2 regions of the Agrobacterium sp. NPDC090273 genome follow, and region 2 is predicted to be linked to the other one. Evidence: predicted binding sites of a transcription regulator. Region 2 holds the regulator's gene; the other holds the start of a gene.
The links. Region 2 encodes LexA, which represses DNA repair genes until DNA is damaged. Its sites were predicted from a motif close to TGTTCNNNNTGTGTTCNG; they were not measured.

Region 1 (4,632 bases), on a different contig from region 2:
GCCTTTGATAGGCAAGCCTTTCTTGCTGGCAGAAATTGCTATGCCTGCCATCACTGCACCGACATCCTTGGATTCTCCCTCAAGAGAATCTCCAAGGATCAGAGGCTGAAGACCAAGTTTTCGAGCTTCTTCCGCCGCGGCCTGGAGTGCCAGAGACGGGGCGGCGATGAGGCGAACATCTTCGTCGATCTCACCAGCCTTAGGTGTTTCCTCGCCTTTCTCAAGAACTGTGCGTACGCTTTCGGGCAAATCCAGTCCATATCGCGAAACGATCTCCCGCACGGAGGCGATGTTCGTCGGGTCTGCGACCGTCGGGCCAGACGCAATTTCAGATGGATCATCGCCAGGTACGTCCGAAATCAGGAGGGAGACGACCTTTGCAGGCTTTGCCGCGAGTGCCAGACGCCCGCCCTTGATGCGTGACAAATGCTTGCGAACAGCGTTCATTTCCGAAATTGGCGCGCCACTTGAAAGAAGCGCCCGGTTGACCGCCATCTTGTCGGCAAGCGTCATTCCGTCGCCTGGAGCAACCATGAGTGCCGAGCCGCCGCCTGAAATCAGAGCGATGACCATGTCATCCGGGCCCAGATTTTGAACGGCGGCGAGAATGCGGACTGCAGCTTCCTCGCTCCTCGCATCAGGGACTGGATGGGATGCCTCGATGATTTCGATCCGACCAGCAGGAACCGCATGGCCGTAACGGGTGACGACAATGCCGGAGAGGTCAACAGAGGGCCAGGCAGCATCCAGAGCCGCTGCCATCGCGGCAGATGCTTTGCCGGCGCCTACCACCACACATTTTCCTTTCGGCGGCGAGGGTAGATGTGGATGCAAAACCTTTCCCGGGTCTGCGCTGGAGACAGCAGCCATGAAAATACGACTGAGCGCGTTTCTGGCCTGCAAATCGTTCCAGATAGTCATTGGTTCATGCTCCCGTCGTCGCGAAGGTGAGTGCTCCAAGAGCCAAAAGGGCAGGGAGCGTCTGAATGAAGAGGATTTTGATATTCGCGGTGATAGCGCCGAAGATCCCGGCGACCGCGACACAGATGAGGAAGAAGACTTTGAAGGTCAGTCCGGCGTCTCCTAGGAATAGACCGTACGTCAGCCCAGCAGCGATGAACCCGTTGTAAAGTCCCTGATTTGCGGCAAGCACCTTTGTCTGCCTTGCGAAATCAGCCGTGAGGCCAAATGCCTTGCGCCCGAGTGGTTTTTCCCAGAGCAACATCTCTAGCACAACGATATAGAGATGGATTGCGATGACGACCGCAATGAGAATATTTGCGAGCATGTGCGGCTTTCCTCCAAAAACCTTGTCGAGCGGTGTCTTCAAGAAATACGTCCGACACTCTTGTTTTAACGATGGTCTCACCGGCTGCAAGGTCGGCTGACACTCGTTGTGTGTAAACTTTTGATGCCGGCGAGGAATACTTGACTCTTTCTCAAAATAAGAACAAAACAAGAACAATACAAAAGTCGGAATTGAAACCTGTCATGCCATGCACAAGCGCGCGGAACAGTTGCTCGTTATTGAAGAACTGCGTGAACGGCTGGAAAATCTTGCCGGTGGTTCTGTACGCCGTCACGAAACTCTCCCCTTCGGTCTAGCGCAAATTGATAACCAGCTCCCAGGTGGCGGGTTGGGTCTTGGTTGCCTGCATGAAGTAAGTGGCAACGGTAATGGAGCTCTTGATGGTGCATCGGCAGCTTTGTTTGCGGCGGGTATCGCCGCGCGGCTTTCGGGCAAGGTCTTATGGTGCGTCACACGGCAGGATCTGTTCATGCCGGCGTTGGCGCAGGCTGGATTGTCTCACAACAGGCTCGTGATGGTTGAGTGTCGGGATGAAAAAGGCGTTCTCGACTGTTTCGAGGAAGGCTTACGCTGCAACGGTTTCGGGGCTGTGCTGGGCGAGATTGCGAAATTGCCGATGAATGCTTCGCGACGACTGCAGCTGGCAGCGGAAACCTCCGGCGTGACAGGCATCGCAATCCGGCGCTTCAGACGTCAGGCAGAGGCGACCATGTTCGGCGAGCCGACAGCAGCCGTTACCCGGTGGCGGGTTTCTGTCAGGCCATCGGCTTCGCTGCCGGTACCGGGAGTAGGCAGGGCACGCTGGTTTCTGGAGCTTTTGCGCTGCCGTGGCGGGGAAGCTGCAGCATTTGAAGTGGAAGCATGTGATGCAAAGGGTCGTCTCGCTCTATCTACCGACATGGCCGACGGATCGCTACCGGAGGCGGCTCGGGCATGATGCGCCCTCCACCGACAAACCGGTTGTTATGATCGGAAGGCAAGGCAGCCGCCGTCTCGTTCTGGCGCTGGACAAGGCTGCGAAGGTGGCTGGCATCCGGTTGGGCACACCGGTCAGCAAGGCGCAGGCGCTGGTGCCCGGTTTGATTGTGGAACATCTGGAGGCGGATGCTGATGCACGTGCGCTGAAGGAACTCGCTTTTCATTTTCTGCGCATCTATGCCCCCATCGTTGCCACCGATCTGCCGGATGGACTGGTCATGGATACGACGGGTGCGGATCATCTGCATGGAAATGAAACGCTGATGTTGGGCGGTATGGTCAACCGCTTGCATGCGAGCGGCTTTGCAGCACGCGCCGCGATTGCCGAGAGCTGGGGCGCTGCTTATGCGCTCGCCCGTTTTGGTGGTCAGGAGATTTCCGTCATTCCACAGGGTAAGGCGCGTGAAGCCCTTAATAGCTTGCCGCTTGCCGCGCTACGGCTTGAAGATGAAACGATCCGTGGTCTCAAGGTACTGGGTTTTCGTTCCATTGGGGAGTTGGCCGATGCTCCGCGTGCACCACTTGTATTGCGCTTTGGTCCGCAGCTGGCACGCCGGCTCGATCAGGCATTCGGCCAGGTCGCAGAGCCGGTCAAGCCGGTGCGTGTGCCCGAACTCGTGGAAGTGCGTCGCGTGTTCGCCGAACCTATCGCTGCTGCGGAGACGATAGGTCGCTACACTGAAAAGCTTGTAAGTGGTTTGTGTGCCGCTCTGGAAAAGCGCGGTCTTGGCGCCCGCCGTGTTGACCTCTTGCTCAATCGTGTCGATGGCACATTTCAGGCGATCCGGGCCGGGACATCGAAACCTGTCCGTGACGCAAGGCAGATAGCCCGACTTCTGACGGACCGTATCAATACCATCGATCCCGGCTTCGGTATCGAGACAATGGTCATGACCGTAACCCATGCCGAACCGCTTGTGGCGGGACAGGTACGTACATCTCTATTGTCCGAAAATCGTGCGGATGTTGCTGATACGATCGATGTCATCATCAATCGCGGTCATCGTGTCTACCGATATGCCGCTGTCGCCAGCGATGTGCCGGAACGCTCCGTTGCCCGCCTGCCGGCACTCTGCCCGGAAGATGCAATCGGCTGGCCGGGTCATTGGCCGCGTCCGATCCGGCTTTTTTCAAGACCGGAGCCTATAGAAACTCTTGCGCTGCTCCCGGATCATCCTCCGCGTTATTTCATCTGGCGCGGTATACGCCATCTGGTGAAATGCGCTGACGGGCCGGAGCGGGTTTTTGGAGAATGGTGGAAACGCGACCGGGAAAAATCCGCCGTTCGCGATTATTTCATGGTGGAGGATGAGACGGGAGGGCGCTTCTGGATCTTCCGCTCTGGTGATGGTGAACATACCAATACAGGCTCACAGGCCTGGTTCATTCATGGGCTGTTTACATGAGTGCGCCCCGCTACGCTGAACTTCAGGTCACGACGCATTTTTCGTTTTTGCGTGGGGCCAGTTCTTGCGATGAGTTGTTCGAGCAGGCTGCGCATCTTGGCATCGAGGCGCTTGGTATTGTCGATCGCAATAGCCTTGCGGCCATTCCTCGCGCCTATGAAGCGGCCAAGAATAATGGTGTTCGGCTCGTCATCGGCTGCAGGCTCGATCTCGAAGATGATCTTTCCGTATTGGTTTATCCCATGGATCGCGCCGCTTACGGGCGGCTTTGCCGTTTGCTTTCCATTGGCAAGAAACGGGCAGGCAAAGGCAAGTGCATACTCGAGTGGGCCGATCTTGTTGAATGGGGTGAGGGTCAGATTGTAGTGTTGCTGGCCGACCTTGCAGACGAACTTTGCACCCTTCGTTTACGTCGGCTCAGGGCAGCTTTCGGTGATCGCGCCTATATGGCACTTAGTCTGCGTCGCCGTCCGAATGACCAGATGCGGCTCTATGAGCTATCGAACATGGCGGCGGCTGCAGGCGTGCCGACCGTAGTGACAAATGACGTGCTATTTCATGTGCCTGAGCGGCGTATGTTGCAGGATGTCGTCACCTGTATCCGGCATAATTGTACCATTGATGAAGCAGGCTTCAGGCGTGAGCGCCATGCCGACCGTTACATGAAACCGCCGCAAGAAATGCACCGGCTGTTTCCGCGTTATTCGGAGGCGCTGGCCCGTAGCTTGGAAATTGCAAAGCGCTGCAGGTTTTCTCTCGAGGAACTGGCTTATCAGTATCCAGAAGAGCGCTCGTTGCCGGGACTGACGGCACAGGAGGCGCTCGAGAAACTGGTCAAGGAAGCGGTGCCGAGACGTTACCCGCACGGACTGCCAGATAAGGTTGACAAGGCGCTGAAACATGAGCTCGCGTTGATAGGTAAACTCGAATACGCCCCCT
Region 2 (4,632 bases):
GGATCGCGAGCGGCTGTTCGTCGGTCAGAAACCGGCATGGATGAAGGTCAGTGAAGCAGCCATCGCCATTGTCGGCGGCGTGGTCGTGACATCGTTGATCGGCGGCCTGTCGACGGCTGTCTATTCCATCGAACATTTTCATCGTGTCACCACTTATGGACTTGCCGCAAACCTCGCCGCCATGCCTGTCATGTCGCTGATTGTCATGCCTTTCGGCCTGATTGGCATGCTGCTGATGCCCTTCGGGCTGGATGCGCCGTTCCTGAAGGTCATGGGCTATGGCATGGCCATGGTGATTGAAATCGCCAATGGCGTCGCCTCATGGGGCGGCAGTGCCGCAATCGGCCGCCAGCATGGCTGGTTTCTGGCGCTTTCCACGGCAGGCTTCCTGCTGCTCTCGCTGTTTCGCACGCGGCTTGCCCTGTCAGGCATTCCTCTGCTGTTCCTGGCTTTCGGCCTCTCTGTGGCCGAACATCACCGCCCGAGGCCCGATCTGCTGATCTATGAGGATGGAACGCTGGTCGGGCTGGTCGGGGAGAGCACGGTGGCGACAACCAAGACACGACCGTCCGGTTTTGTATACGACCAATGGTCCCGCGCCTTGCTGCTGCCGGAAAAAACCGTCTCACCGATCTTTCTCAAGACCGAGAAAAAGATGAAGGAGACCAATCCGCAGAGCGCCCAGCCGTCGAGGGAGAGCCGGCGCCTTTCCGATGAGCAAAGGGCGAAGGCGATTGAGGATATCGGCAAGGCGCTGGCTGCAGCGGGTCAGGGCTTTACCTGCCACAGAAGTCTCTGGTGCGCTGCCCGCAGCGCCAAGGGCCAGCGCATCGTCGTTCTCGAGGATACGTCGCTGACCGGGGCAGCCTGCGATATCGCCGATATCATCGTCACCAGCAGACGAACCTCATTCCAGCAGTGCCGTTCGGGCGCGGTGCTGTTCAGCCGCGATGTCCTGCGGCGCATAGGTTCGGTGGAAATGACGCTGTCTCATGAGAATGAAGGCGGGCCGATTGGACGGTTGGCGACGGCCATGGCGGGCACGAACCGCCCTTGGAGCGAACACCGCTCCTATGATTGGAAAACTCGGTCGTTTGACCGTGAGACATCTGAAACGATCGAGGAACTGGTTGCGGCGACGCCATAAGGGCCGCCGCACCAATGACGATTTTTCAAGCCTGGCTGCGCAGATCGGCAACCACGGTTGAGACGTCGCGGATCTCCTGTTCATGCGGTTCGTCGCGCCAGATTTCCTTCAGGCCGGCGTCGTACCAGTCGCGCATCGCCGGAAGGGCGAGAAGACGCTCCAGATAGGCTTTTGCCGCTGGTGAAAGGTCGGCGCCAAAGGACTGAAAACGGAACGCCACGGGTGAGAAGAAGGCGTCGACAGCGGTAAACTCCGCACCGGCCAGATACGGGCCACCAAAGCGGGAGAGCCCCTCGCTCCACAGTGCATCGATCCGGGCAATATCCGCCGCAAGACCCTTATTGTCCGGGTTCGGCGTGGCACGGATGCCGACGCACATGGGGTAGAAATTGCGCAGCGAGAAAAAGCCGGCATGCATTTCGCTGGCCGCGGACCGCGACCATGCGCGGGCGATGGCGTCAGCGGCCCAGACGCCATCATGCCGTTCCGCCAGATATTCGACGATCGAAAGTGATTCCCACACTGTCGTCGTGCCATCCACCAGGCAGGGCACCTTGCCGGTTGGCGAAAAAGTGGTGAAGGGCACATCCTGCCCGAATGGCACGAGCTTTTCGTTGAAGTCGATGCCCAGCGTGCGCATCAGCACCCACGGTCGCAGCGACCAGGACGAGTAGTTCTTGTTGGCGATATAAAGATCGTACATGGCATGCTCCCCGATATGATCTGGCTTTCTTACGACCAGGATACACGCTTCGAATATCGAAAATATTCCATGGCTCCCATAAGCCGAAATGATGGGTCGGTTCGAAATGAGCCGTTACACCGGATCATGCAATCAGACCGGCACGCTGTCATCCAGCGAAGCGGGCCGGTTCAGTCGAAATCAGACCGTCTGCCCCCCGCGCTTCCTCATCGTTTTCTCGCGCCAACAGATGCCGACCGGACTGGCTTGGCTTCTGTTGTGAAGGATCACCGTCGCTCGACCAACGTTTTTCGCGGGAGCGCTCCGGCAGGCGGTGTCTCGTCAGACAAAACGCAGCCTCACGATTTATTCGGCAAGACTATCCAGCACCCGACCAATCTCTCTCCATCATGCCAAAGATTGTTCATATCCCTGCCGAGATAAAGCCGATGCTCAGGACCCGGTTCCACACCGGATCTGTGTTTCAGCCCTTTATGGGCACGACGCAAAACACCGCAAATGACACAATCCATTGTGTCACGCCCAAAAGCAAAACCGCCAGCCAATGGCCAGCGGTTCAAGCGTCGATACAGATCGATGCGGCGTTAGTGATAACGCCGGATAAGGCCAACCAGCTTGCCCTGGATTTTCACCCGGTCAGGTCCGAAGATTCGGGTTTCATAGGCCGGGTTTGCAGCCTCGAGCGCAATCGAAGCGCCCTTGCGGCGGAAGCGTTTCAGCGTTGCCTCTTCGTCATCCACCAGTGCCACAACGATGTCGCCCGGATTGGCCGTGCTGCCATCGCGAATGATGACGGTATCGCCATCAAAGATACCGGCCTCGATCATCGAGTCGCCCTTGACCTCCAGCGCGTAGTGTTCGCCAGAACCCAGCATGTCCACAGGCACTGCCACGTCATGCGTGTTGTTCTGGATCGCCGAAATCGGCACACCGGCCGCGATACGGCCCATGACGGGAACATTGACCGCACCGGCAAAATCATTGCTGGCGGGTTTCAGCGATGGGGCAGGGGCTGGCTCAGGCGCCTTAGGCTTGCCAAGGCTGCCTTCGATAACGCTTGGCGAGAAGCCGCGTTGCGGTTTCAGGCCGGGCGAATAGGCCTCGGGCAGCTTGATGACTTCAAGTGCGCGCGCCCTGTTCGGTAGCCGGCGAATAAATCCGCGTTCTTCAAGCGCGGTAATCAACCGGTGGATACCGGATTTGGAAGCAAGATCGAGTGCATCCTTCATTTCATCGAAGGACGGCGGCACGCCGGATTCTTTCATTCGCTCATGAATGAAGAGAAGCAATTCCTGTTGTTTGCGCGTCAGCATGAGGAAAACACCCTTGAGAATCGCATCGAAAAGTTGCGAAACAAATACAGAACGAACACTATATGTTCCATATGTGTTCTGCAATCCCCTAAAATTTCGTGAAACTGCAATCGGTTATTTTGATGAGTGACGCGTTTTGTTCCGGTTGTGTGTCCCAGGCCCCCGAAACAGCGTTTCAGGCAAATTGATCCAGCTCCTAAAGCGCGTCACGCAATCTCACGTCGGCCAGCGCACCAAGGCTTCGCGGCCAGCTTCCGTCAAACCATAGACGCCCCGCTCAAGCCGTTCGAACCAGCCATAGACGTTCGATTGCAATATCTTGCCGGCATCGGGGGCGTTCAACTTGACTTCCCGAAGCCGGAGCGGTCCTTCGGAGAGCGCTTTCGCACATCCCAGCGCCTGCTGGCGATAGGCTGTCATCTGCGGCATGCGTGTGCTGCCGCCAAGGACCGGATCACCCTTGCGTTTCTGGTGTTCGCGCATCAGCCGCGAGCGTCGTTTCGGGTTGGTGCGCGGCATCGGCGATACCGAACTGACGATGACACTGACATGACCGCCTTCGGAGACGGCAAGCATGCCAATTCCCAGCCGCCGGCAAAGATCGCGGTAACGCTTATCGGTCTCGCGCCCTCGGCCACTGACAGACATTTTTGCCGCGATCCAGACTTCGTCGGATATCGCGGCACGATCGATCGCCTGAAGGATCAGCTCGAGATTGAAGGCGAGTTTCAGTTCGCACACCACCACCACAGGCGGATCACCGTCACTCATCCCGACAAGGTCGCAGCCGCCGATTTCGCCCTTTACCGTATAGCCGGCATTTTCAAGGAAGGCTTTCACAGGTTGGTAGAGGGAGGTTTCCATGCGGGCACTCGGAAGAAAGAATCGTCTGGCGACCATACAGCAAGACGGTGCTGGATCACGACACCCCTTGAAAACTGAGGGGCGCCACCTCATCTAGGGATCATCACCCGTTATCGATGGCTTGCAGCAGTGGTTTTCCTCGCGCAATGCTGTCCGGGTCTGCAAAGGGCGCTCTCCAGAAACGGATCGAGCGCCCTTTGTGTTTTTCGCAACGGGTCTCGATGGAAAAAGGCATCAGGATAAATCTCCGGGGATTGCCGCAACCCCGCAGGCTTCGAATGAAAACGCTTACACCTTTTTTACGATCTTCTCAGCTTCCCACGTCTCTGGGTTGCCAAATGGCTGTGTCACGATATCTACGGCCCTGCTTTCGAGGGTCATGTGGACATGACCGGATCGTCTTGTGGGACAGAAGGCTCTTTGCCGCTCAAAGCATCTTTCTGAAATCGTGATGGATCGCTGCCAGTGTCTCCGCATGGAGATATGGCGCGTGAGCGGGAAAATTTCGCATGAAACGCATGAAATTCGCATTGTTTCTGGGCCTGCTGGTGGCCACGGGATGCCAGACCGTGTCGCCCAATTCTCCGGAAGCTTTGAAGCGCGCC

Region 1: the regulator LexA is predicted to act here: its motif matches at 1,447-1,464, upstream of ACIQT8_RS18035 (ImuA family protein).

The regions. Positions count from the first base shown of each region.
Region 1 is NZ_JBIVYN010000006.1:344,118-348,749, forward strand. It holds gene ACIQT8_RS18025 (glycerate kinase) at 1-921, opposite strand, end outside; gene ACIQT8_RS18030 (DUF1304 domain-containing protein) at 926-1,288, opposite strand; gene ACIQT8_RS18035 (ImuA family protein) at 1,497-2,246, shown strand; gene ACIQT8_RS18040 (Y-family DNA polymerase) at 2,176-3,693, shown strand; gene ACIQT8_RS18045 (error-prone DNA polymerase) at 3,690-4,632, shown strand, end outside.
Region 2 is NZ_JBIVYN010000001.1:917,330-921,961, reverse strand. It holds gene ACIQT8_RS04575 (ComEC/Rec2 family competence protein) at 1-1,147, shown strand, start outside; gene ACIQT8_RS04570 (glutathione S-transferase family protein) at 1,173-1,850, opposite strand; gene lexA (transcriptional repressor LexA) at 2,435-3,163, opposite strand; gene ACIQT8_RS04560 (DUF2161 domain-containing phosphodiesterase) at 3,380-4,027, opposite strand; gene ACIQT8_RS04555 (hypothetical protein) at 4,537-4,632, shown strand, end outside.